One region of the Comamonas sp. 17RB genome, then DNA from elsewhere that is predicted to be linked to it. Evidence: predicted binding sites of a transcription regulator. Region 1 holds the regulator's gene; each other region holds the start of a gene.

Region 1 (9,850 bases):
TCCTGGGGCGAAAACCAGATCTCCCAGGCCACCTCGCTGGCCGCGCGGTACAGATCGTTCTCGTTGCGGTACATGCTGTGCGACAGCTCGATCAGCACGCGCTGTGCCAGGCGGCTGTGCAGGTTGAGCAGCAGGGCGTCGCGCCACATGCCGCGCAGCATCACGCCGCCCCGGCCCACCAGCAGGTCTTGCCCGGTGGCGCCGGTGATGGCGTGGACCTCGTCGGCCAAAAAGCCCTCGACGCCGGCGGCGCAGGGCAAAAACAGGTGCAATTGGTTCATAGCAAGCCGCCAAGGATACGCGAGACACCCCGGCCACGGCGCGCGGTGGAGTTTCTGCGTCCCCCCTGTCCGGACCGTCCAGGCTCCCCTGCTGGCCTCCCGGACACTCCGCACCGCCGGGATTTGCGTACGATGCGGGCATGTCTACGCATTTCCTGACCTCTGTCCCGGCACTGGCCCGTGTCCGCCTGCTGCTGGCTGCTTCGGCCCTGGCCCTGCTCAGCGCCTGCCAGTCCGCGCCCACCCAGCCGGCAGCGCCTGCCACCGCCGGCCAGGCCATGCCCGCCGCAGCCACCGCACCTGCTGTGGCCGAACCCCAGCCGCTGGACGAAACCCCGGAGCCGCCGATTCTGGGCAAGCGCACCGACAGCCATGGCTGCAAGCCTTCCACCGGCCATGCCTGGTGCGAACGCACCAAGAGCTGCGAACGCCCCTGGGAGCTGGCCCTGCAGCGCGGCTTTGAAAACACCCCGGCGGGCTGGCACGCCTACTGCGACGGCAGCACCCGCTGAGCACGGCACGCCTGCAGCCCGGCACGGCGGCTGGCGTGCTCGCCCCGCCGCCTACTGCACATGCAGCGGGCTGGCCACGCCACCGGCCAGGGCTTCGACCTGGGCGCGCTGCGGTATGGAAGCCTGGGCGCCCACCTGGCCCATGCACAGGCTGGCGGCACGTATGCCCCACTGCACGGCGTCGCCCAGGGCATGGCCTTCGGCCAGCCGGGTGACCAGTGCCCCCAGAAAGCTGTCGCCCGCCCCCGTGGTGTCCAGCACCGGCAAGGCCAGCGCGGGATGGGTGCTGACACGCCCGCCGCACACGGCCACCGCCCCCTGAGCGCCCAGCGTGACCACCACCTGGGACACGCCCCGCGCCAGCAGGCGCTGGGCGCCGTCGGCTGCCGTGGCCGGGCTGTCCACCACCTGATCGCTGTAGGCGGCGGCTTCGACCTCATTGACCACCAGGGTGTGGACCAGGGGCCACCAGGCTTCGGGCAGCTCGCGCACCGGTGAAGGGTTGAAGACCACGCGGCAGCCAGCGCTGCGGGCCGCCTCCAGCACCTGCTCCAACACGCTGTCCGAGGTCTCGCGCTGCAGCAGCACGAAATCGGCCTGGGCCAGCACATTCAGCAGTGCCTCATCCGGCAGCTCCAGCAGCACATTGGCGCCGGGCACCACGCAGATCCGGTTCTGGCCATTGCCCTCCACCAGCACCATGGCCGCACCGGTGGAGACCCCGTCCAGCACCTGCACATGGTCCATGTCCACGCCGGCGTCGTGCAGCGCCAGCCGCAGGCTGTTGCCATGGTGGTCGCGGCCGACGCAGCCAAACAGCGTGACCTGGGCGCCGTGGCGTGCGCAGGCCACTGCCTGGTTGCCGCCTTTGCCGCCGGGCAGGTAGCGCAGGCTGTGGGCCATCACGGTTTCCCCGGCCCGGGGCACGCGTTCCAGGTGCAACACCGCATCCATGTGCAGGCTGCCCACCACGGCGATGCGGGCCACGCTGTGCGGGTGATCGGGTTCGGGCTGCGCCGACAGCAGCTTGCGAGGCAGCGCGGAAGAAGAAAGCGGTGCAACCATGGGGTGTCTCCTTTGCTGCCAACGGCCGTGGCATGTGCGGAATGAACCAAGGATGGCTGCACGATACCTCCAACTGCCGACGCTGCCCAGCCGGTTTGCACGGGTCTGGGGGATTGCGGCAACGCAGCATGCCCGCAGGGGCTCCGCCACCGCAGGCTGTGGCCTCACCGGGCGTCCCGCAGCCCTCTGCAGCCCCGCTGCGCTTACAGCGTCTTGCGCAGATTGGCCGGCGCGATCTTCAGCGCCTCACGGTACTTGGCCACGGTGCGACGGGCGCATTCGATGCCCTGCTCCTTGAGCATTTCGGCGATCTGGCTGTCCGACAGCGGCTTCTTGGCGTTCTCGGCCGAGACAAACTGCTTGATCAGCGCCCGCACCGCCGTGCTGGAGGCATTGCCACCGGTTTCCGTGCCCAGCCCGGAGCCGAAGAAATACTTGAGCTCGAAGGTGCCGTGCGGCGTGGCCATGTACTTGGCGGTGGTCACCCGGCTGATGGTGGACTCGTGCAGGCCCAGCTCGTCGGCGATGTCGCGCAGCACCAGCGGGCGCATGGCCAGTTCGCCGTGCACGAAGAAGTTCTTCTGCCGCTCCACGATGGCGCGCGACACCCGCAAGATGGTGTCGAAGCGCTGCTGCACGTTCTTGATGAACCAGCGCGCCTCCTGCAGGCGCTGCTGCAGGCCGGCATGGCCTTCGCTGCCCTTGTGGCCGCGCAGCGCACCGGCATACACATCGTGCACGCGCAGACGCGGCAGCACGTCGGGGTTGAGCTGCACGTTGAACTGGGGCGTGCCTTCGCTGGCACGGCGGCCGGCGCGGGTGACGATCACGTCCGGCACGATGATGTTGCGCTCCACATTGACAAAGCGCCGGCCGGGCCGGGGCTCCAGCCGGGCGATCAGTGCCATGGCCATGCGGGTGCGCTCCTCGCTGCTGCCCGTGGCCTGCATCAGGCGGCGCACATCGCGCCGGGCCAGCAGGTCCAGCGGCTGGGCGCAGATGGTCAGCGCCGTCTCCACCACACTGGCCTCGGCCTCACCGCGCTGCAGCAGATGGTTCAGCTGCAACTGCAGGCATTCGGCCAGCCCCTGGGCGCCCACGCCCACCGGCTCCAGGCTGTGCAGCAGCCGCAGTGCCACGGTGAAGCGGTGCACCAGCTCGTCGAGCTGTTCCGGGTCGTCCGTGCCGGCCAGGCCCTCGGCCAGGGACTGCAGCGACTCTTCGAGGTAGCCGTCGTCGTTCAGGTTCTCGATCAGGAAACGCAGCACATAGCGGTCCAGCTCGGACAGGTGCAGCGACAGCGACTGGCGCAGCAGGTGGTCGGTCAGCGATTCATGTGCACGGGCCAGATCCAGGGCGCTGACTTCATCGCCATCGCCGCCCTGTGCGTTGCGCGCCGGGGCATCGCCGCCCCATTCGCTGTCATCGGGGCGCAGTTCGCTGGTGCCGTCGCCCTCCCAGTCGGGGGCATCGTATTCCGTGCTGCCGGGGCCTTCCGCACTGTCGGCGGGCGCCTCCGCAGCCCCTGCCGTCAGCGCGCCATCGGCGGCATAGTCATCGCTCTGCGCCGGCGTATCCGACTGGGACAGGCCGAAGTCTTCGCGGGGGGCGTCGTCGCTGTCGACTTCCAGAAACGGGTTGTCGTCGAGCATCTGCTCGACTTCCTGCGCCAGCTCCAGCGTGGACAGCTGCAGCAAGCGGATCGACTGCTGCAATTGCGGCGTCAGCGCCAAATGCTGCGACACCCGCAGTGACAAACCAGGCTTCAACGCGACGCTCCCTCTCTGTGATCTTGTATGTGTCGTGGCGGCGGAAGTGGCGGGCTACATCCTGAAATGTTCGCCCAGGTAGACCCGCCGGACGTCGGCGTTCTCCACAATCTCTTCCGGTGTGCCCTGCGCCAGCACATGGCCGTCGCTGATGATGAAAGCGTGGTCGCAGATGCCCAGCGTCTCGCGCACGTTGTGGTCGGTGATCAGCACCCCGATACCGCGCTCCTTCAGGAAGCCGATGATGCGCTGGATCTCGATCACCGCGATGGGGTCGATACCGGCAAACGGCTCGTCCAGCAGGATGAAGCGCGGCTGCGTGGCCAGGGCCCGGGCAATTTCCACGCGGCGGCGCTCGCCACCCGACAGCGCAATCGCCGGCGAGGAGCGCAGGTGGTCCACGCGCAGCTCCTTGAGCAGATCGGTCAGGCGCCGCTCCACCTCGGCCTTGGTCAGGGGCTTGCCCTGTTCGTCCTGCTGCAGCTCCAGCACGGCGCGGACATTGTCTTCCACGCTGAGCTTGCGGAAGATCGAGGCTTCCTGCGGCAGATAGGACAGGCCCAGGCGCGAACGCTGGTGGATGGGCATGTTCGCCACCGAATGGCCGTCGATGTAGATGTCGCCGGCATCGCTGCGCACCAGGCCCACGATCATGTAGAACGAGGTGGTCTTGCCCGCGCCATTCGGGCCGAGCAAGCCCACCACTTCGCCTTTCTGCACGGCCAGGGACACGTCCTTGACCACCTTGCGGCTGCCATAGGACTTGGCCAGATGGTGCACTTCCAGGCGGCTGCTGGCGCCTGGGGCGGTCGGGGTGTCGGAAGAGCGGGTCACGGGTTGCGCAATTTCATGGTGTCCGAAGGCTTGAGCGGCTGCGCACTCGGCGCCACCGGGGCCTGCGGGGGCTGGGTCTTGGGCGCCAGCACGGCGCGCACGCGGCCACCGGAGCCGGCAGCCGCTTCCTCGCTGCCCGGCGTGGCGCGGCGGTTGCCGTCCACGGTGAACACATCGGTCAGGTTGTTGTAGGTGATGATGTTGCCGGTGATGTCGTCACTCAGCGTGGCGCCGGTGTAGCGACGCAGCTGGCCCCGCTGGATCAGGCGCACATCGTCCTTCTTGCCGTCGTATTCGATGATTTCGCCTTCGCCTTCCACGTACTCTTCGGGTGCACCGGGCTGGGTGTCGCGCTTTTGGCGGAAGAACGCGCGCTTGCCGGGGGCCGCCCAGACCTTGCCGAACTGGTAACCCTCGGCGTCCTGGCGCACTTCCAGCTTGGCGCCGCGCAGCACGATGGTGCCCTTGGTCAACACCACATTGCCCGTGAACGTGCTGACCTGCTGCAGCTCGTCATGGTGCAGCGCATCGGCTTCAATGTTCATGGGCTTGTTGCGATCGGCCTTTTCGGCCTGTGCCGTGCCCATGGCAGCTGCCAGGACCGTCAGCGCGAGTATCGGGAGGAGTTTGCGTGTCATGTGAGAAGGCATGAATCTTGCAGCCATTGTAGGGCACTGGTTTTCCCCAGGGCTGCCCTGTGGGCGACTCGCAGGGAAATCGACACAAAAAAGCCCGCTGGAAAGCGGGCTGTGTGCAGGGCGGTCAGGCCCTGCCGGGCGAAAGCGGGACCGCTCAGGCCTTGCGGCTCTGGTTGGCCAGGTAATCCACCACATTCAGCACGTTCTGCATGCTGCCGGCACGGGGGCCGTCGGTGTAGAACTTGCCGGCCACGCCCATGGAAGGCACGCCCTCCACATCGTATTCCTGCTGCAGCGCCGAAGCCTTGCGCACCTGGTTGGCCACGGTGAAGGAGTTGTAGATCTCCTTGAACTTGGCCACGTTCGCGCCCTGCTTGCCCACCCATTCGAAGATGGCGTCATCGGTGGCCAGCTTGTTGCGCTCCACGTGGATGGCGTGGAACACCTTGACGTGCATGGCGTCGAAGTTGTCCATGGCCTGCAGCGTGAAATACAGCTTTTGCTGGGGCACGAAGCTGGCGTTGAAGGCCACGGGCACACGGCGCACCACCACATGGGCGGGAGCCTTCTGCTTCCAGGCGGCGAATGCCGGCTCGAAAGCGTTGCAATGCGGGCAGCTGTACCAGAAGAACTCGACCACTTCCACCTTGCCGGCAGGTGCCTCGGTGGTGGCGGGCTTGGACAGTTTCACATAGTCCTTGCCTTCCTTGGGGGCGGCGGCCTGGGCATGGGCGGTCGCAGTGGCGCCCAGGGCCATGGCAGATGCGACCGAGGTGACGGCCAAGGAAAACTCACGGCGTTTCATCAAAGCTACTCCTGTTAGGGGATATTCACTGCCCAGTCAGAGCCGGGCCGTGGCAAAAAGTTCTGCCGGTCAGCGCTGCACGCGCACCAGGGCCGAATCCACCCCGGCGCCGTCGAGCTTGCCCTTGAGCTGCTCGGCGTCATCACGCTTGCCGAACGGACCCACCCGCACCCGGAACACGGTACGGCCGTTCTGCTCGCGCTCGCTCACGCGGGCTTCCCAGCCCAGCATGGCCAGCTTGGCGCGCTGGGCATCGGCGTCGGCCTGGGTGCGGAAGGCACCCGCCTGCACAAAGTAGTCGAAACCGTCCGAACCCGAGGCAGCGGCGGCCTTGGCTTCCGACTGCTTGAGCTTCTGGTTGGCCAGGTCCCCCAGCGGGTCGGCCGAAGAGGCCTTGCCGTCAGGTTTCTTGGCGTCCTGCACCGGTGGTGTGGCCGGCGGGGTGCTGACACCCGTGGCAGGGCCGCTGGTCGGTGGCGTGGTGGGCGTGGCCACCGGCGGCGCAGTGGGCGCCACGGGCTGCTGGGTCACCGGTTGCGTCTGCGTCTGGTTGGCCGGGTTCTTGCCGTACAGCGGCGAGTTCGGGTCCCAGTTCTTGTTGCGTTCGGCTTCCTTGGCCTCGGTGTCCTTGGGGGTCTTGGTCAGGAAGGGCACCGGCACCTTGGTCACATAGACCGCCACTGCCAGAGCGGCCCCCAGGCCGATGATGATGCCCAGGATCAGCCCGATCAGGGTTCCGCCACGTTGCTTGGTCTTCATAGTTTTGCGAGTCAATGCTTACATACGCTCGGGCGCGGACACGCCCAACACCGCCAGACCATTGTGCAGCACTTGTGCCGTGGCGGCGACCAGGGCCAGACGCGCCAGCTTGACCGCTTCATCGTCCACCAGGATGCGCTCGGCGTCGTAGTAGCTGTGGTAGCTGGAGGCCAGATCGCGCAGGTAGAAGGTCACGTCGTGCGGGGCATTGCCTGCGGCGGCGGCGCTCAGCATCTCGGGGTACTTGGCCAGCAGCAGCATCAGTGCCTGGGCCTGTGGACCTTCCAGCGCGGACAGGTCCACCTTCTCCAGCGCAGGCACGCCCGCGCCGCCGGCTTCCTGCCAGGCGCGCAGCACGGACTGGATGCGGGCATGGGCGTACTGCACGTAGTACACCGGGTTGTCGTTGTTCTGGGCCACGGCCAGATCGACGTCGAAGGTGTATTCGGTGTCGGGCTTGCGCGAGAGCAGGAAGAAGCGCACCGCGTCCTTGCTGGTCCACTCGATCAGATCGCGCAGCGTCACATACGAGCCGGCACGCTTGCTGATCTTCACTTCCTCGCCATTGCGCACCACGCGCACCATGGTGTGCAGCACATAGTCGGGGTAGCCCTGGGGAATGCCGACATTGGCCGCCTGCAGACCGGCGCGCACACGGGCGATCGTGCCATGGTGGTCGGTGCCCTGGATGTTGACGACCTTGCCGTAACCGCGCTTGAACTTCTGGATGTGGTAGGCCACATCCGGCAGGAAGTAGGTGTAGGTGCCGTCGGTCTTGCGCATCACGCGGTCTTTGTCGTCACCGTAGTCGGTGGACCTGAGCCACAGTGCCCCGTCCTGCTCGTAGGTGTGACCGCTTTCGATCAGGCGCTTGACCGTGTCTTCCACATGGCCGTTCTGGTACAGGCTCGATTCGAGGTAGTACTCGTCGAACTTGAGGTTGAAGGCCTGCAGATCCTTGTCCTGCTCGTTGCGCAGATAGGCCACGGCAAAGTTGCGGATGTTGTCGTAGTCCTCGACATCGCCGTTGGCGGTGAACTCGCGGTCATCGGCCTTGACGGTTTCCTTGTTCAGGAACGCCTGGGCAATGTCGGCAATGTAGTCACCGTTGTAGAAATTCTTGGCCAGCGGGTTCTCGCTGTCGGTCGGCCAGCATTCGTCACCGGGCTTGAAGCCCTTGGCGCGCAGCTGGGTGGACTTGGTCAGGGTGTCGATCTGCACGCCCGCGTCGTTGTAATAGAACTCGCGGTGCACCTTCCAGCCCTGGGTGGAATACAGATTGCTGATGGCATCGCCAATCGCCGCCTGGCGGCCGTGGCCCACGTGCAGCGGGCCGGTGGGGTTGGCGGAGACAAACTCGACCAGGACGTTCTCGCCACGGTCGGCCTGGAAGCCGAAGCGGGCGCCCTGCGCCAGCACTTCGCGCACGATTTCCTGCTTGGCAGCAGGCTTGAGGCGGATGTTCAGAAAGCCAGGACCGGCGATCTCGATCGCATCCACCCACTGCTGGAACGCGGGCGTGGCTTCCAGCGCGGCCTTGAGCTGTTCGCCCAGTGCGCGGGGATTGGCCTTCAGAGGCTTAGCCAGCTGCATGGCCGCCGTGCAGGCGAAGTCGCCATGGGCTGCCACCTTGGGGTTTTCAAATGCGGCGCGGGCGCCGGCGCCGGGCGAAAGTGTTTCGAGCTCGGCAGCCAGGGCTGCGAGCAAATCCTGTTTGACGGAAAGCATCGGGGGATTTTACGTGGCTGCCCATATCTTGCCGGCGGCCCGTGGCCACACCCTTGAGGCCGTGCTGTCGGCCAGGGGCCGGGCAGAGGGAGCCGGGGCCCGCTGAAACGCCCCGAAAAGCGGCATCCGCCCTTGCGCCACATACACAAACAGCTCCTCTTTTTACATTTTCACAAAACTTCGCTGACCGCCACGGGGCGCCGCCAGCGTGCCATTCCCCCGCACACCGTGGCGATGCCACTACACCACACCAAACAAATAACAATCATTCTCATTCAAGAATAGAATCGCCCGCATGTCCCCGCCGCATCCGCCGTTCGACCCCATGCAGCAGGCCCAGCAACTGTTCGCGGGGCACCACCCCTGGCTGCTGTCCCGGCTGAAGGCCCGGCTGCGCAACACGGCCGAGGCTCAGGACGTGGCGTCTGAAACCTTTTTGCGGGTGGTCGCTGCGCCGCAGCCGATGCGGATCGACGAACCGCGCGCGTTTCTGACCACCATTGCCCAGCGCCTGCTGTTCACCTTGTGGCGGCGGCGCGAGCTGGAGCGCGCCTACCTCGAAGCCCTGGCCCAGCGCCAGGACGAACTGGCCCCTTCCCCCGAAGAGCGTGCGCTGCTGCTGGAAACGCTGGAAACCATTGCCCAGGCCCTGGAGGGCTTGCCGCTCAAGGCCCGGCAGACCTTTCTGCTCAGCCAGCTCGATGGACTGACCTACCATGCCATTGCCGAGCAGCTGGGCATTTCGCACAGCACGGTGCGCCGCCACATGACCGAAGCATTTCGCCGCATTGCCATCGCCCAACTGCAGCAGCAGGCAGGCGTCCCCCGGGCGGCCCGCCATGGCTAGCCGCGCCAGTACCCCACTGGACAGCGCCACCGAAGCCGCGATCGGCTGGCTGGTACAGCTGCATTCCGGCGACATGGGCGCACCCGAGCGCAACCGCCTGGCGCAGTGGCTGGACGCCGACCCGCAGCACCGCACCGCCTGGGAACAGCTGCAGGCGCCGCTGCAACGGCTGCGCGTACCGCAGCCCGCCGCCGGGCGCCTGCTGAGCGACACCCTGGCCCGTGCCGAGTCCCGCACCCGCAAACGCCGCCAGGTGCTGCGCGGGGCCCTGGGCCTGGGCGGCGTGGCCGTGGGCGCCACCTGGCTGGCCGACCGCCACCAGCCCGTGGCGCAATGGAGCGCCGACCTGCGCACCGGTACCGGCGAGCGGCGCGAATTTCTGCTTCCCGATGGCAGCCGCCTCACGCTGGATGCGCGCTCGGCCGTGGACCTGGATTTCCGCCCCGGCCACCGCCGCGTCCGGCTGCGCCAGGGCGCCCTGCTGGCCGAGGCCACACCCCGGGCCGATCTCGGCCCGGCCTTCACCGTGCACACCGTGCATGGCCAGGTGCAGGCCCTGGGCACCCGCTTTACCGTGCGCCTGCAGGACACCTCCAGCCTGGTGGGCATGCT
Region 2 (9,850 bases), on a different contig from region 1:
ATCGCCACCCCCAAGGGTGAGATCGCCGGTCGCGTGCTGCTGGTCGACGACCTGGCCGACTCCGGCGTGACGCTGAACGCCGTGGTCAAGATGCTCAAGGAAAACTACCAGCCCATCACCGAGCTGCGTACCGCCGTGATCTGGACCAAGGGCGTGTCCACCTTCCAGGCCGATTACTCGGTGGAAGACCTGCCGACCAACCCCTGGATCCACCAGCCTTTCGAAGGCTACGACAACCTGTCGCCCGAGAAGCTGCTGGAAAAGTGGAAGGTCTGAGCCCCGGCTCGGCACCGGTCTGAAGGCCGGTGCCTTCCACTCCGCACAAGGCCCCGCAAGGGGCCTTTTTGCATGGCGCCTGCGGGATTGGGGTCTGACCAGGCCCATAGCCTGGCTATCGGTATGCAGCCTCCGATTGCAGGCTGCGTATATCAAAAAGTGAGCACCTTAGACAGGTGTAATGGTGATCTAAGCCAATAATTTATTTGAAGTCGCCATATACCGGGTATTTAGTGCTCATAAAAATATAGCTAACCACGTTGGTGGCTGTAAGTCCCGGGATCGATTGGAGGGAGTGGTCGCTGCGGCTGCAGCACAGGCGCTGCGTCGGATATGGCCCCGGGTCGGTGTCGCAAAAATGCGTGATGTCCCCCATCGGCACTACACTGCCATTGCAAGCCCCTGCGGCAGGCATACACTGCGGGCTCATTTTTGAAAGTGGTGTCCCTGTGGCGGTTTCCCGTTCCAAGCGCCAGAGCCTGATGTGGCTGCTGGGTTCGCTCTCTACGCCGGCCATGGCTGGAGTTTTCTCCAACCTGTTCGGCGCGTCTGAACCCGCCAAGGTGTCCGCGGGTTCGACGGCATCCGGCGCGGCGGCACACCCCGCCCCCGTGGCAGTTGCTGCAACTGCTGCACCGGCTGCCGGCGGCAAGCCGCCTCCGGTGTTCGTGCTCAACTCGCTGGATGCGACCATCAGCGTGGTCGACCCCGCCACCTGGACCGAAACCGCGCGCCTGCCCACCGGCAAGGAGCCGCACCACCTGTACCTGACGCCGGACGAGAAGTCCATCATCGTGGCCAATGCCACGGGCGACACGCTGACCTTTGTCGACCCGCGCACGGCCGTCATCCAGCGCACGGTGCGCGACATCGTCGACCCCTATCACCTGCGCTTCTCGCCGGACATGAAGTGGTTCATCACCGCTGCCAACCGCCTGAACCACGTGGACATCTACCGCTGGGATGGCAGCAACCCGCAGCTGGTGCAGCGCATTCCCACGGCCAAGACCCCCAGCCACCTGTGGATCGACGCCAAGAGCACCACGATCTACTCCACCATGCAGGACAGCGACGAGCTGGTCGCCATCGACCTGCACACGCAAAAGCTGCTGTGGCGTGTGCCCACGGGCTCCATGCCGGCCGACCTGTACGGCAGCCCCGATGGCAAGTTCATCTTCATCGGCCTGACCGGCAGCGACGGCGTGGAGGTGTTCAGCATCAACCCCGCCGCCACGGCCACGCCGGCCAAGCGCGTGGGGCAGATCCCCACGGCCAAGGGCGCACACGCCTTCCGTGCGCTGGGCGACGGCCGCCACCTGCTGGTGAGCAACCGCGTGGCCAACACCATCAGCAAGATCGACATGACCACCCACACCGTGGTGGACAACTACCCCGCACCGGGCGGTCCGGACTGCATGGACGTGACCACCGATCTGCGCTACATCTACCTGTCCTCCCGCTGGGCGCGCAAGCTGAGCGTGATCGACATGGTGGAAAAGAAGGTGGTCCGCCAGGTCAATGTGGGCAAGTCGCCCCACGGCGTGTGGACCCTGGCCCACTCGCCGCGCTGAACACTGCCAGACCGCGAGGAGGGTGCATGGTCGCCTATCTGCCTGCCACACGCATGGCCGCCGGGGTGTTGGTTGCGTTGTGTCTGCCTGTCCACGCCAGTGGCAGCAGCACACCCGCCCCGCAAGACTGTGACAAACCGGTCTATCTGACCTTCGACACCGGCCACATGGGCGTGGCCGATCTGGTGGCCGACGTGCTGCGCCGCCACCAGGTCCGCGTCACCTTCTTTGCTGCCAACGAGACCACGCAGCAGGGCGACGGCAGCCTGGGCACGCACTGGGCGCCTTGGTGGAAGGCGCGCGCCCAGGAAGGGCACCGTTTTGCCAGCCACACCTGGGACCACACCTACTGGCGTGGCGACCTGGGCACGGCGGCGGACCGCTCCTTCCGTGTGCGGCCTTCGCAGGGCGCGCACAAGGACCAGACCGTCACGCTCAGCGCCGCGCAGTACTGCGCCGAGATCCGCAAGTCCAGCGACTGGCTGCGCCAGACCACCGGCCAGGCACCGCTGCCGTTGTGGCGTGCGCCCGGTGGCAAGACCTCGCCCCAGCTGCTGCAGGCGGCCGAGGCCTGCGGCTTCAAGCACGTGGGCTGGTCGCCGGCCGGTTTTCTGGGGGACGAGCTGTCCAGCGAGAAGTTCAGCAACGCCGCGCTGCTGCAGCAGGCGCTGGCGCGCATCCGCCCGGGCGATGTGCTGCTGGCCCACCTGGGCATCTGGTCGCGCAAGGATCCGTGGGCACCGGCGGTGCTGGAGCCACTGATCACTGGCCTGCAGGCCAAGGGCTTTTGTTTTCGCACGCTGGACCAGCACCCCGACTACCGTGCCTGGGTGCAGGGTCACACCGCCGCGCCGGCGGCTGCACGCCAGCCGTAGGACTACAGTGCGGACAGCAGGATCCGCCGCAATGAGGGAAGAACATGGTGTGGGAGACATTGTCCCAATGGTTTGGCCAGGCCCAGCAAGGCCTGTACGAAGGCGTGGTCCAGCCGGTGCTGTATTACGCCGGGATGGCCAGCCTGATGGAAGACGCCTTTGAGGCCACCGGCTGGCTGCTGGTGGGACTGCTGCAACTGCTGGTGCTGGTGCTGGTGATTGCCCCGCTGCAGCGCTGGCGCCCGGTGGAGGCGGTGACCGACCGCCGCGCCATCCGCGTCGACATGCTCTACACCCTGGTGCACCGGCTGGGCCTGTTCCGGGTGGCGCTGTTCTTTTCCACCGAGCCGCTGTGGAACGACCTGTTCGGCCAGCTGCATGTCTGGGGCCTGCCCACCTTCCAGCTGGAAGGCCTGTGGCCGGGCGTGACGGACAAGGCCTGGATCAGCTTCATCCTCTATCTGCTGGTGTTCGACCTGCTGGACTACTGGATCCACCGTGGCCAGCACAGCTGGGGCTGGTGGTGGAAGCTGCATGCGCTGCACCATTCGCAGCGCCAGATGACCATGTGGAGCGACAACCGCAACCACCTGCTGGACGATGTGGTGCGCGACAGCATCATCGTGGTGGTGGCCCAGCTGATCGGGGTGCAGCCGGCGCAGTTCGTGCTGCTGGTGGCGCTGACGCAGCTGAGCGAAAGCTTTCAGCACGCCAATCTGCGCGTCTGGTTCGGCACGGTGGGCGAGCGCCTGTGGGTCAGCCCGCGTTTTCACCGTCGCCACCACACCATCGGCATCGGCCATGAAATGCGGGCCCCGGTGCGCAACCAGAAGGCCCATGGCAACAATTTTGGCGTGCTGCTGCCCTGGTGGGACATGCTGTGGGGCACGGCCAACTTCGAGCTGCGCTGGGACCCCACCGGCGTGCGCGACCAGGTCCAGCCCAATGCCCAGGGCCAGCTGCGCGATTACGGCCAGGGATTTTGGTCCCAGCAGTGGAAGGGCCTGCTGCGGCTGCTGAACCGCGCCTGAGCGGCCAGAGGGCAGGGCGCCCGGGTAGGCACGGCGGCAAAGTGGCCGCTGTCCTATGGCTTTGTGCGCACAGACCGCTATGCTGCGGGACATGAACCTGCTGATAGCCTCCTTTGTCCGCGCGCTGGGCAATTGCCTGCACCGCAAGGTGATTGCCTGGTCGCTGTTCCCCCTGGTGCTGATGGCGCTGCTGGCCGGCCTGCTGTCGTGGCTGTTCTGGCAGCCGGCGCTGCACTGGACGGTGCAAACACTGGAAGGCGTGGGCTGGCTGGGCGCGGTCTGGCACTGGATGCAGGAGCGCGGCCTGAGTTGGGGCGTCGAGGTGCTGGGCGCCGTGCTGCTGGTGCTGGCGGCCACCGGGCTGCTGGTGGTGCTGGTGCTGATGCTGGTGTCCCTGTTCATGACGCCCAAGCTGGTGGAATGGGTGGCCGAGCGGCGCTTTCCCCTGCTGGAGCGCAAGCAGGGCGGTCACTGGTGGCAGGCGCTGGCCTGGGCCCTGGGCTCCACGCTGATTGCCCTGGTGGTGCTGGTGCTGTCCATCCCGCTGTGGTTCATTCCGCCGCTGGTGCTGGTGGTGCCGCCGCTGGTGTGGGGCTGGCTCACCTACCGCGTGATGGCCTTCGACGCCCTGGCCGAACATGCCAGCCAGGCCGAGCGCCAGGCCGTGCTCACGCGCTTTCGCATGCCGCTGCTGGGCATGGGCGTGGTCTGCGGGGTGATGGGGGCTGCGCCCAGCGTGGTCTGGGCCTCGGGCGTGGTGTTCGTGGCGTTGTTCTGGCTGCTGGTGCCGCTGGCCATCTGGATCTACGCGCTGGTGTTCGCGCTGTCGTCGCTGTGGTTTGCCCATTTCTGCCTGGCCGCGCTGGAACAGCTGCGGCGCGAGGCCGTCACCCAGGGGGCGGCGCCGGACGCGGTGCGCGTGCCCTGAGCCAGGCTGGGCGGCAGCGCACCAGGATGGCGGCGCAATGGCGTGCGAAACCGGTGCAAGCCTTCGCTACAGCCCTGGGCGCGGCTACACTGACGGCCTGCGATGCGGAGCATGTGGTTGGACTTCGGCACTATTTAGGTGCTTGACCGCACCAAAATAGTGCATTTAAAAGTTCGACAAGCGTACTCTGCTTTTTTGCACCAACTCGGTGATTATCGAGGGGTGCATGGCAGTGGTTTTCGGTGCGCGGCGCCACTGCACCCAGGGAAGGCAGTCCAACTGCGGCCCTGGCACGCATTCTGCTTTGCATCCCCCGTACTTTTTTCAAGCGCTTTTCCAGGAGATACCTGATGGCTAAGACCGTTGCAGACGTGATGAGCATTGTGAAGGAGAACGACGTCAAGTTCGTCGATCTGCGCTTCACCGATACCCGCGGTAAGGAACAGCACGTGACCGTGCCCCTGTCGCACTTTGACGAAGACAAGTTCACGTCGGGCCACGCTTTCGACGGTTCGTCGGTCGCCGGCTGGAAGGGTATCGAAGCCTCGGACATGCTGCTGATGCCCGATCCCAGCACCGCCAACATCGATCCCTTCTTTGAAGAAACCACGCTGATCCTGCAGTGTGACGTGATCGAACCCGGTGACGGCAAGGCCTACGACCGCGATCCCCGCTCCGTGGCCAAGCGCGCTGAAGCCTACCTGAAGGCTTCCGGTCTGGGCGACACCGCCTACTTCGGTCCCGAACCCGAATTCTTCATCTTCGACGGCGTGCGTTGGGGTACCGAACCCCACAACCCCTTCTTCGAAATCGAAGAATACGAAGCCCCCTGGAACAGCGGCACCAAGTTCGAAACCGGCAACCGTGGTCACCGTCCCCGCGTCAAGGGCGGCTACTTCCCCGTGCCTCCCGTCGACAGCACGCAAGACATGCGCGCCGAGATGTCCCTGATCCTGGAATCCCTGGGCATTCCGGTCGAAGTGTTCCACCACGAAGTGGCGGGCGCTGGCCAGAACGAACTGGGTACCCGCTTCTCCACCCTGGTGGAACGCGCTGACTGGACCCAGCTGCAGAAGTACGTGATCTGGAACGTGGCCAACACCTACGGCAAGACCGCGACCTTCATGCCCAAGCCCTACGCTGGCGACAACGGCTCCGGCATGCACGTGCACCAGTCCGTGTGGAAGGACGGCAAGAACCTGTTTGCCGGTGACGGCTATGCCGGTCTGTCCGACTTCGCCCTGTACTACATCGGCGGCATCATCAAGCACGCCCGTGCCCTGAACGCCATCACCAACCCCGGTACGAACTCGTACAAGCGTCTGGTGCCCGGCTTTGAAGCGCCCGTGAAGCTGGCTTACTCGGCCAAGAACCGTTCCGCTTCCATCCGTATTCCTTACGTGAGCAACCCTAAGGGCCGCCGCGTGGAAGCCCGCTTCCCCGATCCACTGATGAATCCCTACCTGGGCTTCGCAGCACTGCTGATGGCCGGTCTGGACGGCGTGGAAAACAAGATCCACCCCGGCGAAGCCGCCACCAAGGATCTGTACCACCTGCCTCCGGAAGAAGACAAGCTGGTGCCCACCGTCTGCCACAGCCTGGACCAGGCTCTGGAAGCCCTGGACGCCGACCGCGCCTTCCTGACCAAGGGTGGTGTGTTCTCCGACAGCATGATCGACGCCTACATCGAACTGAAGATGGGCGAAGTGACCCGCTTCCGTCAGGCCGTGCACCCTGTCGAATACGACATGTACTACTCCCTGTAAGCCCTGTGGGGGCCTGCCGCTCGCGGCACGGGCCCTCCAGGCAATCCAGAAAGGCGGCCTCCGGGCCGCCTTTTTTTGTCTGGGTGCCTCCTGCAGGTGACGGGGGCGTGCTGCCGGGCTGCATCCCTGTCACCCTCGCCAGGCCTGCTAGGCCGTCGCCTGCGCCGGTGTCCATCCCCGACGAACCGGCCCATCGGCCGTGATTCATGCCCATAATGGGATGCAGGGCCTCTGCAGCGCGCGTCGCCTGCTCTTGTTTTTTCCCTGAACGCACCCCGGCCAGGCACTGAGCTTGCTTGGTATTTGCATGACCGATACGCATCTGACCGCCCAGCGCTTTGCCGTGCTGGACCTGTTGTCCACACTGACCGTGGTGCTCAACCGCCATGGCGAGGTGATCTTTGCGAACGCGGCGCTGGAAAACACCCTGGGCATGTCGCGCCGCATGCTCGACGGCAGCCGCTTCTCCACCTTCATTGCCCAGCCTGCGTTGCTCGATAACGCGCTGGCGGGCGGCAAGGGGCTGGATTACGCCGCCATGCGCTTTGACACCACGCTGGTTCCGCCGGTGCAGGAGCCGCTGATGGTGCACGCCACCATCGCGCCGCTGGAAGAGCGCGGCGAGGTGCTGGTGGAGCTGTGGGTGCTGGACCAGCAGGTGCGCCAGGACCGCGAGGAACGGCTGGTCGAACAGGCGGCCGCCAACAAGGAGCTGGTGCGCAACCTGGCGCATGAAATCAAGAACCCGCTGGGCGGCATCCGTGGCGCGGCCCAGCTGCTGGAGATGGACCTCGACAGCCGCGAGCTCAAGGAATACACCCAGGTCATCATCCACGAGGCGGACCGCCTGCAAAGCCTGGTGGACCGTCTGCTGGCCCCGCACCGCCACCCCCACCAGGTGGGCGACGTCAACATCCACGAAGTCTGCGAACGCGTGCGCTCGCTGGTGCTGGTGGAACACCCGCTGGGGCTGACCGTGCGGCGCGACTACGATATTTCCATCCCGGAGTTCCGGGGCGACCGTGCCCAGCTGATCCAGGCGGTGCTGAACATCGTGCAGAACGCGGCCCAGGTGCTGGCCGACCGGATTGCCGTGGGCGATGCCGAGATCACCTTGCGCACCCGCGTGGCCCGCCAGGTCACGATGGGCCGCCAGCGCCACAAGCTGGCATTGGAATTGCATGTGATAGACAACGGACCAGGCGTGCCTGAGCACATCAAGGAGCGGATTTTCTATCCGCTGGTGACAGGCCGGGATGGGGGATCCGGATTGGGACTGCCGCTGGCGCAGACCTTTGTGCAACGCCACCAGGGGCTGATTGAATGCGAAAGCAGCCCGGGACGCACCGATTTCCGTATCCTGATTCCTCTGCCTTGAGGTCTGGTGTTTCACATAGAAAGAAAAGGGTTACGCGAACATGAAGCCGATCTGGATAGTAGATGACGACCCCTCGATCCGCTTCGTCCTGGAAAAGGCATTGGCCCGTGAAAACCTGGCCACGCGCAGCTTCACCAACCCGCGTGAAGTGCTGGAGGCGCTGAGCGCCTTGCCCGCCGGGGACCCGGCACGTCAGGGCCCGCAGGTGCTGGTCAGCGACATTCGCATGCCCGGCGGCAGCGGTCTGCAGCTGCTGGAGCAGGTGCGCGAGAAAGACCCGGAGCTGCCCGTCATCATCATGACGGCGTACTCCGACCTGGACAGCGCCGTCTCCGCCTTCCAGAGCGGCGCCTTCGAATACCTGCCCAAGCCGTTCGACCTGCCCAAGGCCGTGGCCCTGATCCGCCGTGCGGTCGAGGAAAGCAGCCGCGAACAGGTGGCCGAAGAGCGCCAGTCCGCCATGCCCGAAATGCTGGGCCAGGCGCCCGCCATGCAGGACGTGTTCCGCGCCATCGGCCGCCTGAGCCAAAGCCTGGTGACGGTGCTGATCACCGGCGAATCCGGCTCCGGCAAGGAACTGGTGGCCCGCGCGCTGCACAAGCATTCGCCCGTGGCCAATGGACCGTTCGTGGCCATCAACACCGCTGCCATCCCCAAGGACCTGCTGGAATCCGAGCTGTTCGGCCATGAGCGCGGCGCCTTCACCGGCGCGCAGACCCAGCGCCGCGGCCGCTTCGAGCAGGCCGAAGGCGGCACGCTGTTCCTGGACGAAATCGGCGACATGCCGTTCGAGCTGCAGACCCGCTTGCTGCGCGTGCTGTCGGACGGGCATTTCTACCGCGTGGGCGGCCACTCGGCCGTCAAGACCAGCGTGCGCGTGATCGCCGCGACCCACCAGGATCTGGAGCTGCGCGTCAAGGATGGCGTGTTCCGCGAAGACTTGTTCCACCGCCTGAACGTGATCCGGCTGCGCCTGCCATCGCTGCGCGAACGCGGCGAAGACGTGCCCATGCTGGCACGCCACTTCCTGCAGAAAAGCGCCAAGCAGCTGGGCGTGGAGCCCAAGCGCATTGCGCCGGAGGCGCTGCAGCGGCTGACGCAGTTCAGCTTCCCCGGCAATGTGCGCCAGCTGGAAAACATCTGCCACTGGCTGACGGTGATGGCCCCGGCCCAGGTGATCTCGGTACAGGACCTGCCGCCGGAAGTGCTGCACACCCCGGCCAGCGCGCCGGCGGTCGAGGCCGTGGTGGCGGAACACCGTCCCGTGCCCGTGGCCAACGCTGCGGGGGATTACACGCCGGAGTTGCCTGCGGCACGCGGTGTGGAGTCCTATCTGCCGGCATCGCACGCGGTCGGCGCCGGTGCAGTGGAGGCGGCAGTGGCCGCCCTGTGGGATGACGGCCTGTCGGCCGAGGCCACGCGTCTGCTGGCGGCCGGTCATACCGAGGTCTGGGACGCCCTCAGCCGCCGCTTCGAGTCGCGCCTGATCCGCGCGGCCCTGGGCGTGACCCACGGCCGCCGCATGGAGGCTGCGCAGCGTCTGGGTATCGGCCGCAACACCATCACCCGCAAAATCCAGGAACTGGGTCTGGAAGACGCCGGCGAATAAGCGCCATGGGCCACCCCACGGATGCGGCCGGCCTGCGCTGGCGGTTCCGTGGGCCCGCCCTGTGCGTGCAGCGCAACACTGTCCTACAAGGGTTGCGAGTGCAGACTGACCCCGGGGAGAGGGACAGTTTTTGACAATATCGACTCCATCGGCACTTATTTGGTTTCGGAGTCATTTCCCCATGGGCAAAGCCCTTCCTCTACCGCACAAATTCCAGCCGGACAGCCTGGGTGCACGCGCACCGCAGAGCTTTCGCTCCGGAATCGTGGCGCCTGACGGCCACCGACTGCTGGGAGGCCATGCGGAGCAACCGGCCGCCAATGGGCGCTACCACCCGCTGCGCGACGGTGCGGCCGCCGTGCAGGAAGATGCCTTCTGGCACGACACCTACATCCACGCGCCGTACTATGTGACGG
Region 3 (9,850 bases), on a different contig from region 1:
CACGGACAGCGTCTTGACGTTGAACTGCATGGCGTCGTTGCTTTCCACTGTGGCGCTGCAGTCGGCTGCCAGCGCGGGCGCAGCGACAAAGGCCGTGGTGCAGGATGCAATGGCGCACAGGGTGCGAAGAAGGGTCTTCATGGTGTAAGCGGATATGGGGCCTGGCGGCGTACCGCCGTGGCCGGAACAGAGGGCGGGCGGAGGGGGGCTCCACCCGGATCGGGAGCAGCCACCGCAAAGAATGGCTGCAGGGGCGGCTTACCTGGTGACCGACTTGGCGCCGCGCACGGCCACCACTTCGATTTCCACCAGGTAGGCGGGGTTGGCCAGGGCCGCAATCTCGAATGCCGAGCGCGATGGCAGATGGGGTTGTTCGGCGGTGCCGAAGAACTGGGTGTAGCCCTTCATGAAGCCGGCAAAGTCCATCTTGTTGCCCTTGGCCGGATCCTTGACCAGGAAGACCTGCATCTTGATCACATCGGACATGGTCAAGCCCATGGACTTGAGCTGGGCGTCAATGCTCTTGAGCACGTTGACGGTCTGGCCTTCGGTGTCACCGCCGTAGGCTGCCGGGTCGTTGGCGGCCTTGCTCTTGTCCTGCATGGCTGGCACCTTGCCCGACAGGTAGATCGTGCTGGCGCCGGGCGGCACTTCCACCGCGTTGGAGATGGGGAAGCTGGAGTTGGGGATCTTGTAGCGGATCAGCTCAGGACTCTGGCTGGCATTGGTGGCACAGCCGGCCAGCAGGGCTGCGGCGCCCAGGGTGGAGATGAACAGGGTGGTGCGCAAAGACATGCAAATACCTCAATCGATAGGGTCGGTGCCGAAGAGCGGCCCGGGAGTGGGGAAAGAAGCAGGGCTGCAGCGCAGTGCGGCCCTGCCGGGGGAGCGGTTTACTTGCGGAAGAGCTTCACGTCATCGGCCTTGACCGCATCGGTGAACTGGTTGCCGAAATGCGTGCGCACGTAGTTCACCACCTCTGCCACCTGCTCGTCGTTCAGGCGGGCGGCAAAGCTGGGCATGCCGTGCAGGCCGTTCATCACCACGCCGACGGGGTAGGCGCCGGCCGCCAGCTTGGTGTTGCCGGCCAGGGCTGGGTAAAAGCCTGCGCCCTTGCTGCCCTGGCCCTGGGGCATGTGGCAGCCCTGGCAGATGGCCTGGTAGATCTTGTCGCCACCGCGCTGGGTGTTGATCTGGCGGCTGTCGGAGAACCCGGCCTGCAGCGCCGCCACCTCGGCTGCGGGGATGGCCATCACTTCGGTGGCCGTGCCGGTGGCAGGGGCCGCCAGTGCAGGCAGACTGCACAGGCTGGCCAGCAGCAGGGCGGCGGCGCTGAGACCACGGGAAGAATGCGTGTTGCTCATGGTGTTCAATTCCTTGTCGTGGGGGCCGCTCACAGGGCGGCAGCCTTGGCGTGCAGGCGCTGCACGGCGTTCAGCGACGACAGCACGGCACCTTCCTGCCAGGCAGGGATGAAGGAGATGTGTTCGCCCGCCAGCACCAGGCGGTTGTCGATCTGCGCCATGTTGTCGTAGTGCTGTTCGCGCAAGGTGTCGTTCCAGGCGCCAAAGCAGCCCTGTATCCAGCCCATGCGGTGCCAGGCCACGGAGACGCCGTTGCGGAATTCCTGCTTGTACTGGGGGTGGATCTGGCTGCCGTATTCCACGGCCAGGCGGATGCGTTCCTTGGGTGTCAGCGACGAGAAGCGGTAGGCATTGGTGTTCTCGAAGGCGTAGGCGCCCAGCAGCACGGCGGGGCCGGCGCTCATGTAGTCGTTGGAGGGGTAGGAGATCTGCTGGATGGGCAGGTCGGTGTTGGTGATGCCGCCGTAGATGCGTTCATCCTCCTCCCAGAAGCGGCGCTTGAATTCCAGGCCGATCTTCATGGAGCTGCCGTAGGGCAGGGCCTCGATGCCGGCGCGCATCTTGTCCCCGACCTGGATGTCCATCTGGGCGAGGATGGAAGCCGGAATCGTGCACACGCACCAGTCGGCCTGGACCTGCTGCGGCGCACCGTTGCGGGTGTAGCTGACGGTGACGGACTTGTCGTTCTGCGCAATCTGGGTAACGCGGGCGTTGTACTGGATGGCCTGGCCCAGGTCCTTGGCCAGCGCCTTGGGCAGCATGTCCATGCCGCCATGGGGCTGGAAAATGGTGCTGTGGAATTCGGTGAGGTTGCCGGCGCCGATCTGCGACCACAGGTTCGACTGCAGCACGTCGTGCAGGGCGATGGGCTGGGAGGCCTTGGCGCGGTCCATCAGGCCGCCGCCCGGGTCGATGTCATAGCCGCGGTATTCGCTGGTGTGCAGGCTGGCGGCGTAGCGGTATTCCTTGTCCAGCGCGCCGTAGCTCTTCAGCGCGGCCAGCAGCTTTTCGGCGTCTTCCTTGCGGATCGCGGCATCCAGGGCGCCCTGGTTGGTGGCCTTGGCCAGCAGCTCCGACACATGGCCGCGGAAGTCGGTGGAGACATGGCGGAAGCGCTGGGGCTTGCCGCCAAACGCCTTGCTGCTGTGCACATAGGCGTTGTGGTTGACCTGGTTGAACACGTCCAGCTGGATGCCGTAGCGGCGGTACAGGTCCATCATGGCATGGTGGTTGTGGGGAACACGCCAGGGGCCGGGATTCAGGTAGTTGCCCTTGGCAAACCCCACGGTCTGCGTGGTGCCGTCCAGCTCGGTGAAGCTGTCGCCACCGCGCAGCGTCCAGGCGCGGCCACCCGCGCGGTTCTGGTACTCCAGCACGGTGACCTTGTAGCCGGCGTTGCGCAGTTCCACGGCGGCCACCATGCCGGCCAGACCGGCACCCAGCACGACCACGGAGGCCCCGGGCTTGGCCTTGCCCAGCTGGATGGGGCCGGTGTAGCTGGATTCGGCCGCATGGCCCAGGGAAGTCATGGCCTGGTACATCACCGAGCCACCGGCCACCTGGCCAATCATCGAGAGCAGTTTCCGTCTGGTAAGTGGAGTTTTTTGTTCTGGCATAGGTCAGCTTGCTTTCTGTTGACGGCCGCGCGGGAAGTACGCAGACCGCCTTGGCTAGTGCAACTCGTATGCCAGCTTGGATAGATCCAGAAAGCGCATGCAGCTATTAAATTTGCACCGCTATGGTTGTGGTGCGCACCAATGCCGTGATGCAAAAAGCTACTTTGGTGCAGCTTTGTGAGCGAGTGTATGAACTCGTTAATTGATGTGTTTGGGGTCGGGCCGTGCCGCGTTGCGCTGCCTGCGCGGGGCGCAAAAAAGCCCGCTTGGAAGCGGGCTGGTGGTGGGATGCGGCTACGATCCCAGGACCTGCAGCGAGCGCTGCAGGCAGCGGTGATTCATGGAGAGGGGTGGCTGCTGGAGCGGGCCGCGTCTTCCAGCCGGTCCACACTGCGCAAGGGCTCGAACACCCGCATCCAGGTGCCCACCACCCCCAGCGTGCACAGGCTGCCGGCAATGGCCGCCGGCACGGCACCAATGGCCGATGCCATGGCGCCGGCACGGAACTCGCCCAGCTCGTTGCTGGAGCTGATGAACAGCATGTTCACCGCATTCACCCGGCCGCGCATGGCGTCGGGCGTGGAGAACTGCACCAGGGCCGAGCGGATGTAGACGCTGACCATGTCTGCCGCCCCGGCCACCGCCAGGCAGGCCAGCGACAGCCAGAACCAGTGCGACAGCGAGAAGATCAGGTTGGCCATGCCGAACACGGCCACTGCGGCAAACATCACCTTGCCCACATGGCGCTGGATGGGGCGGGTGCTCAGCCACAGGCCCATGGCCACCTCGCCCACGGCCATCGATGAGCGCAGCATGCCCAGCCCTTCGGGACCGGTGTGCAGCACTTCCTTGGCATATACCGGCAGCAGCGCCACCACGCCGCCCAGCAGCACTGCAAACAGGTCCAGCGAGATGGTGCCCAGCACGATGGGGCGGCTGCGGATGAAGCGGATGCCTTCTGCGGCGCGCTGCCACATCGTGCCTTCCAGCGGCTGGCGTGGTGCGGCATAGCGCACGGGCACCACGGCCAGCAGCAGCACGCCCAGCACCAGGGCGATGGCGCACACGGCATAGGTCAGCTCGCCGCCACCCAGGCCATACAGCAGGCCGCCCAGCATGGGGGCGGCAATGGCCGAGGTGCGCATCAGCATGCTGTTGGTCGCCAGGGCCTGGGCCAGGTGTTCGCGCGGCACGATCTGGGGCAGCAGGCTTTGCATGGCCGGGCTGGTGAAGGCGCGGCTGCAGCCAAATAGCACCAGCACGGCGTAGATGCCGCCCACCCCGTGCTCGCCCAGCGTGGTCAGCCACAGCAGCAGACCGGCGCACAAGGCTGCCACGCTCCAGCTGACGGCCAGGATGCGCTTTCGGCTCATGCGGTCGCTCAGATCCCCGGCCGGCACCAGCAGCAGCAGCATGGGCAGGAACTGCGCCAGGCCCACCAGGGCCAGCGACAGCGGGTCGCGGGTGATGTCATAGACCTGCCAGGCCACGACGATGGCCTGCATCTGCTGGGCAAAGAAGCCCAGCATGCGGGCGGCGAGAAAAGGAACAAAGCCCGGCTGGCGCAGCGCGCTGCCGTGCACCGGTGTGGGAGCGGTAGAAGACAAGGGGAGACCCGTCGAGGAAGGCAGAAGCGCTGCATTCTGGCGCATCTGCCGACTCCATGCCGCCACCTGCGCGTCATGCCACGTTCCTGCCATGGCCGACAATGCGCGGCTTGCAAGGGGGATAGGCATGGTCAAGGGTGTGCTGGCATCGGTGCTGGCTTCGGTGATGTTCGGGCTGCTGTATGCCATGGCGCCCTGGCTGGCTCCGCTGGATGGCGAGCAGATCTTTGGCTGGCGCGTGGTGGTCACCTTGCCGTTCACCACGGCATTGCTGTGGCTGCTGCAGGAGCAGGGTCAGTTGCAGGCGATGGCCGCGCGGGTGCGCGCCCAGCCATCGTTGGTGCTGGGGTTGCTGGCCAGCGCGGCGCTGCTGGGAGTGCAGCTGTGGCTTTTCATGTGGGCACCATTGCACGGCAAGGCCCTGCCGGTGTCGCTGGGCTATTTTCTGCTGCCGCTGACCCTGGTGCTGGCAGGGCGCTTGCTGTTTCATGAACGCCTGACCCGTCCGCAGCTGCTGGCTGCGGTGCTGGCCAGTCTGGGCGTGGCGTGGGAGCTGTGGCGTGCGGGAGGGCTGACGCTGGAAACGGCGATCGTCTGCCTGGGCTACCCAATCTATTTTGCGCTGCGCCGCAAGCTGGGTACAGACCACCTGGGCGGGCATTGGCTGGACATGGCGCTGCTGGTGCCGGCCGCGCTGTGGTTCATGGCCCGTGCGCCATCGGGCCTGCTGGTGTGGCAGTCTGCATCGCATCTGCAGGCCATGCTGCCGCTGCTGGGGGTGGTCAGTGCCGCCGGACTGGCGCTGTACATGCTGGCCAGCCGCTGGCTGCCCATGGGCTTGTTCGGTTTGCTGTCCTATGTGGAGCCGGTGCTGCTGGCCCTGGTGGCGCTGTTGCTGGGTGAGCAGCTGGCTCCCGGACAGCAGCCGCTGTATATCGCCATCTTTGCGGCGGTGGCGGTGCTGGTGGTGGAAGCGGTGGTGCAGCTGCGGCAGGAGCGCCGCCGGAAAGCGGTGTAGACACGGCTGTCCTTGCGCGCCGGCTCGAAGGAGCGGCCTGCCGGGTCGGCGGCATTGCGTGCCGGATGTGATGAAAAAACGGGCAGTGGCGCCAAAGCCATGCTGGGCGTGGCCTGGGCCGGTTTACAGGCCAGTTATCCACAAGGGCGCCCACACGCAGTGGGCATAAGTCCGGGCAGCACCTTGGAGGGGCGAGCGCTGTGGGCGGGTGCGTTCTGCCTCCGTGATTTTTCTGGACCGGTGCACTTGGTGCCTGGCGGCTGTCCCACCAGCATAGGCATCCGCAGTCGCTGGCGGTGAAACACCATGGATCGGTACCGGAAACCGTTCGGCGGGAATGTAGGAAAGTGAGGGCGATCTGGCGCTGGCAGTCTGACTTCCAGATCATGCTGACTATTCCTACATGTCCATGGGGTGGGCTATTGAACAATCAATTCCATAGCAAAGGCGTTTTCGACATACCGCGCTCAACCGATACAACGACAGAGGCAGACCATCATGACAATGCAATACATCGGCGCACTCCTGGGTCGTGAAGCCGTCATCGACTTCCCTGAAAGCACTGCCGAAGTCCGTTACACCGTGCGGGGGGATCTGCACTGGAGGGTGCGCGACAAGAACGGCAACATCACGCAAGGGCATGAACGCCTGAGCTATCTGCAACTGTCCGATACGCTGCACTTCCTGAACTGGATCGAAAAGACCGGCTTCACCGTGAGCCAGCTCATCGATACCGAAAACGGTACGGTCAAGGCATTCTGGTCCTATGCCGATGACCAGAGCGAGCGTGGCCACCGCGCTTCCATGTTTGTGGACGGCAAGTTCCGTTTCAACTGATAGCGGGTTGCCCCGCTGGTGGGCGGGGCCGGGAGCTGAATTCCCGCAGGCCAGGCGAATGCACGCTGCGTTCTTCGCCGCCAGGGGAGCAGACAGGAGAGAGGGAAATTGAAATCGGGGTTATGGCTGCCTACCGTGCAGCCGTTTTTTTGTCTGCGTCTTGCCTGTGTTGTGTCTGGGTTTTGTTTGCGAGCGGTCTGCAACTCCGCTGCCCACGTGCAGCAGTGATGTCCCGTCACCGGGCCTGTGACCCTGGTGCAAACCCTTGATGAACCCCGGCAAAACACTGCGCCCAAAGAAAAAAGCCATGCAGGGGCACTGCATGGCTTTGGAGAGGGCTGCGATGGCGACGCAGGCCGCTGGATGGTGGCGCGTGCGGGGCGCCGGTCAGCGTGGCTTGACGATTTCCGACTCCACCACCATGTCCAGCACATAGACATAGCGCGAGGCATCGGCCGGAACCTGCTTGCGCTCGTAGCGTTGCACGCGCAGCACGTTGCGCACGCCGGGTTCATGGCGGTAGCCTTCGATCTCGGTATAGAACAGCTGCCAGGGGCCGACTTCGGTCTTCAGGCCGCGGCTGTCGTACTGGACCGAGCGCGCCTTGAGGCACTGCATGGGGGCCACGCCGCTGCAGGCTTCACGTTGCGGTGCCACTTCCAGGAATTCGCGCACGCCTTCGCTGCCGTACAGCGTGGCGGGCGTAGGCTTGCCCTGCAGTTCCCAGCGGCCGCCGTCCTTGAAGGTCAAGGTCAGCGTGGGGGCGGCAGGACCTTCGGCCGTACGCAGCTGCCAGCTGTCGAGCTGGGCCAGGCGCTGTGCCACGCGTTGCTCCAGTTCCATCAGCGGACGGTTGTTGCAGGCGCGCATGGTGGACACCAGCTGTTCCACCAGGATGCGGTTGCCGTCCAGCGTATAGCGGCCGGCCAGCTGGTTGCACAGGTTGTGCACGCTCAACATGCCTTCGCTGGTGAAGTCCAGCTGCACATCCTTGCCTTCCACGCCCGGGCCGCTGGGTTTCCAGCCTGCCTGCTCTGCGCCCTGGGCCGTGCTGGCGCGCTGCAGCAGCCAGTGGTGGCCGCTCAGAATGCGGGCGGCGGAGGGCGTTTGCGATGGAGCAGGACGGGTCTGGGTCACTGGAGAAGCCGAGGAAGATGAAGCCGAGGGCTGGGCGCAACCGGCCAGCAGACCCAGGCACAGGCTTGCGACGGCGACAGGTTGCCATGTGGCGCGCAGCGCATGGGAAGAGGGTGTCAAATGTTTCACAGTGATGGGACAGGGTGAATGGACGGAAGTTCAGTCTCGTAGGCGGATTGGTGCTGCAGCGTCGCAGCAGCCGCCCTTGCTATGTCAGACAATAGCTTGATCTTCGCCCAGTCGTGTATCTGGTTTGTGCGTGTATTCCACGTAAATGGCAAACAAATGTATTGCGGTGGGTGGTGCACATGGAGGGAACCTTGCGTGCCATCGGCCCTCCTGTCCGGGCGCCATCGTGGGCGAGATAAAATGTCCTGCCTGGAGCGTGTGATGGCCTCTCGTGGCCGGACTGCAGCGTGGATCCTTCTGGAAGTCCCGTGCAGCCAACTCACCGCAGGCTTGCATGCATACCGCATGCGGCGCGATATGGAGTGCATGGGGTGCGGATGAGAGCAACTGGGCAAATACAAGGGCTCGCAACCAGAGCGGGATGGGCAATCGCCATGGCGGCAGCCGCCATGCTGGCAGGGTGCGGTGGCAAGTCCACGCTGCAGACCCTGCCGCCGCAGGAAAGCTTCACGTCGGCTGCCACCTTCTCGCGCATGTTCGATGCGCGGGCCGAACAGACCTGTGAAGCCGCGCGGCGCGCCTTGCTGAGCCAGGGCTACATCATCGACACCAGCCGCAAGGACCTGGTGGAAGGAAACAAGAATTTCCAGCCCGAGGCCGAACGCCATCTGCAGATGCACATCCGTGTCGTGTGCGCTGCCGAGTCGGCCGATGGCAAGCTGAGTGTGGGTTTTGTCACTGCCTTGCAGGACACCTATGCCCTGCGCAAGGCCAGCAATTCGGCCAGTGTGGGGGTCAGCGCACTGGGCTCGCTGTCGCTGCCGTTCTCGGCGGGGCATGACTCCATGATCAAGGTCGGCAGTGAAACCATCCAGTCGGAGCGTTTCTACGAAAGCTTTTTCGAGTTGATGCGGCGCTATCTGCTGGTGGACGTGGCAGATGGAACGCCTTCCTCTGTCGAATCGGCCAGTTCGAAAAAACCTTGACACCTGGCGCGCACGCCGTCGTTGTGCGCCACCCTGTCGCAGGCAATGCGGCGGGACAGGTTGAAAAAATCTTTTCGGGTCGGCGCATCCCGCAGATGCCCACCAGCCTGTGACTGCGACTACAGGCACAGGCTCCCCTGACTGGCTGCGGCCGCTTTCGGTGGGAGACCCGCCTTCGTGCGCGCAGGCCGGCGGCGATGGGCCACGGCACCCTCCGTGTCCGTGGTGCCGGTGGAAAAGCAGGGCGCTGTCAGGCAGCCAGGAACAAGGCCGGATCCACCATGGTGCGGTTCAGCATCACGCCCCAGTGCAGGTGCGGGCCCGTCACGCGGCCGGTGGCGCCCACCTGGCAGAAGCGGTCCCCGGTGCGCAGCACATCGCCGACCTTGCAGTCGGTGCGGCTCAGGTGGCAGTACATGCTCAGCAGGCCGGCACCATGGTCCAGCCACACCGTGCCGCCATTGAAGAAGTAGTCACCCACATCTACCACGGTGCCAGGCAGCGGCGCCACAATCGGTGTGCCCGTGGCGGCCGCAATGTCCATGCCGCTGTGGGGATTGCGCGCCTGGCCGTTGAAGATGCGGCGCAGGCCAAAGCTGCTGCTGCGCCGGCCGGGCACGGGCTGCAGCATGCGCAGCGGCCCCAGATCGGGTGACGGGGTGCTGAAACGCTCCATGATGGTCTTCTGGTGGGCGCGTTCGCGCTCGTGGCGGGCCAGATCGTCGGGCGCCAGGTCCACGGTCTTGGGGGAGACCTTCAAGCGCTGCTCGGTGTATTTCTTGTCCTGCACCTGGTAGCGCAGTGTGCGCTCACGTGCACTGTCCTGCACCTGCACCGCATGGGCGCCGGGTTTGGCGGACAGGGGAATGCCCACCACCGCCGTCCACTCGATCATGTCGCCCAGCACGAGCACCGGCACATCGCCGGAGCGGACCTGGGGGCGTTGGGGGGCCGGGCCCAGTGACAGGCGTGCCACGCCGCCGGGGACGCGGCTGTCCTGGGGCCACAGGCCATTGTCAGTGGCAGCCCAGCCGGGAAAAGGGAGTGCGGCCAGCGCACCCATGCCCGCCAGGGCTTGCATGGCACGGCGGCGGGAGGGAAGGTGGGTGAAATGGAGCGGTGCAGCAGACATGCGGTGGGGCAGGACGTAATGTGG

Evidence for each region. Region 1 encodes sigma-54, which starts transcription at its own class of promoters, with help from an activator protein. Its sites were predicted from a motif close to TGGCANGNAANCTGCTTT; they were not measured.
Region 2: glnA (type I glutamate--ammonia ligase) is a predicted target of sigma-54. The motif match lies at 4,970-4,987, and genes of this name have one in related genera.
Region 3: QM470_RS12975 (flavin monoamine oxidase family protein) is a predicted target of sigma-54. The motif match lies at 3,037-3,054, and genes of this name have one in related genera.

Annotation. Positions count from the first base shown of each region.
Region 1 is NZ_JASHHY010000013.1:20,071-29,920, reverse strand. It holds gene QM470_RS20265 (THUMP domain-containing class I SAM-dependent RNA methyltransferase) at 1-281, opposite strand, end outside; gene QM470_RS20260 (hypothetical protein) at 422-793, shown strand; gene QM470_RS20255 (ribokinase) at 845-1,858, opposite strand; gene QM470_RS20250 (RNA polymerase factor sigma-54) at 2,062-3,627, opposite strand; gene lptB (LPS export ABC transporter ATP-binding protein) at 3,682-4,461, opposite strand; gene lptA (lipopolysaccharide transport periplasmic protein LptA) at 4,458-5,099, opposite strand; gene QM470_RS20235 (thiol:disulfide interchange protein DsbA/DsbL) at 5,254-5,904, opposite strand; gene QM470_RS20230 (SPOR domain-containing protein) at 5,974-6,663, opposite strand; gene argS (arginine--tRNA ligase) at 6,682-8,391, opposite strand; gene QM470_RS20220 (sigma-70 family RNA polymerase sigma factor) at 8,687-9,238, shown strand; gene QM470_RS20215 (FecR domain-containing protein) at 9,231-9,850, shown strand, end outside.
Region 2 is NZ_JASHHY010000005.1:17,934-27,783, forward strand. It holds gene QM470_RS10230 (phosphoribosyltransferase) at 1-276, shown strand, start outside; gene QM470_RS10235 (YncE family protein) at 792-1,847, shown strand; gene QM470_RS10240 (polysaccharide deacetylase family protein) at 1,874-2,722, shown strand; gene QM470_RS10245 (sterol desaturase family protein) at 2,767-3,753, shown strand; gene QM470_RS10250 (EI24 domain-containing protein) at 3,845-4,681, shown strand; gene glnA (type I glutamate--ammonia ligase) at 5,032-6,447, shown strand; gene glnL (nitrogen regulation protein NR(II)) at 6,755-7,825, shown strand; gene ntrC (nitrogen regulation protein NR(I)) at 7,866-9,434, shown strand; gene QM470_RS10270 (hypothetical protein) at 9,616-9,850, shown strand, end outside.
Region 3 is NZ_JASHHY010000006.1:297,008-306,857, forward strand. It holds gene azu (azurin) at 1-141, opposite strand, end outside; gene QM470_RS12965 (RidA family protein) at 259-795, opposite strand; gene QM470_RS12970 (c-type cytochrome) at 894-1,364, opposite strand; gene QM470_RS12975 (flavin monoamine oxidase family protein) at 1,394-2,935, opposite strand; gene QM470_RS12980 (MFS transporter) at 3,319-4,632, opposite strand; gene rarD (EamA family transporter RarD) at 4,715-5,605, shown strand; gene QM470_RS12990 (MoaF-related domain-containing protein) at 6,104-6,442, shown strand; gene QM470_RS12995 (META and DUF4377 domain-containing protein) at 6,830-7,708, opposite strand; gene QM470_RS13000 (DUF2242 domain-containing protein) at 8,143-8,694, shown strand; gene QM470_RS13005 (peptidoglycan DD-metalloendopeptidase family protein) at 8,945-9,826, opposite strand.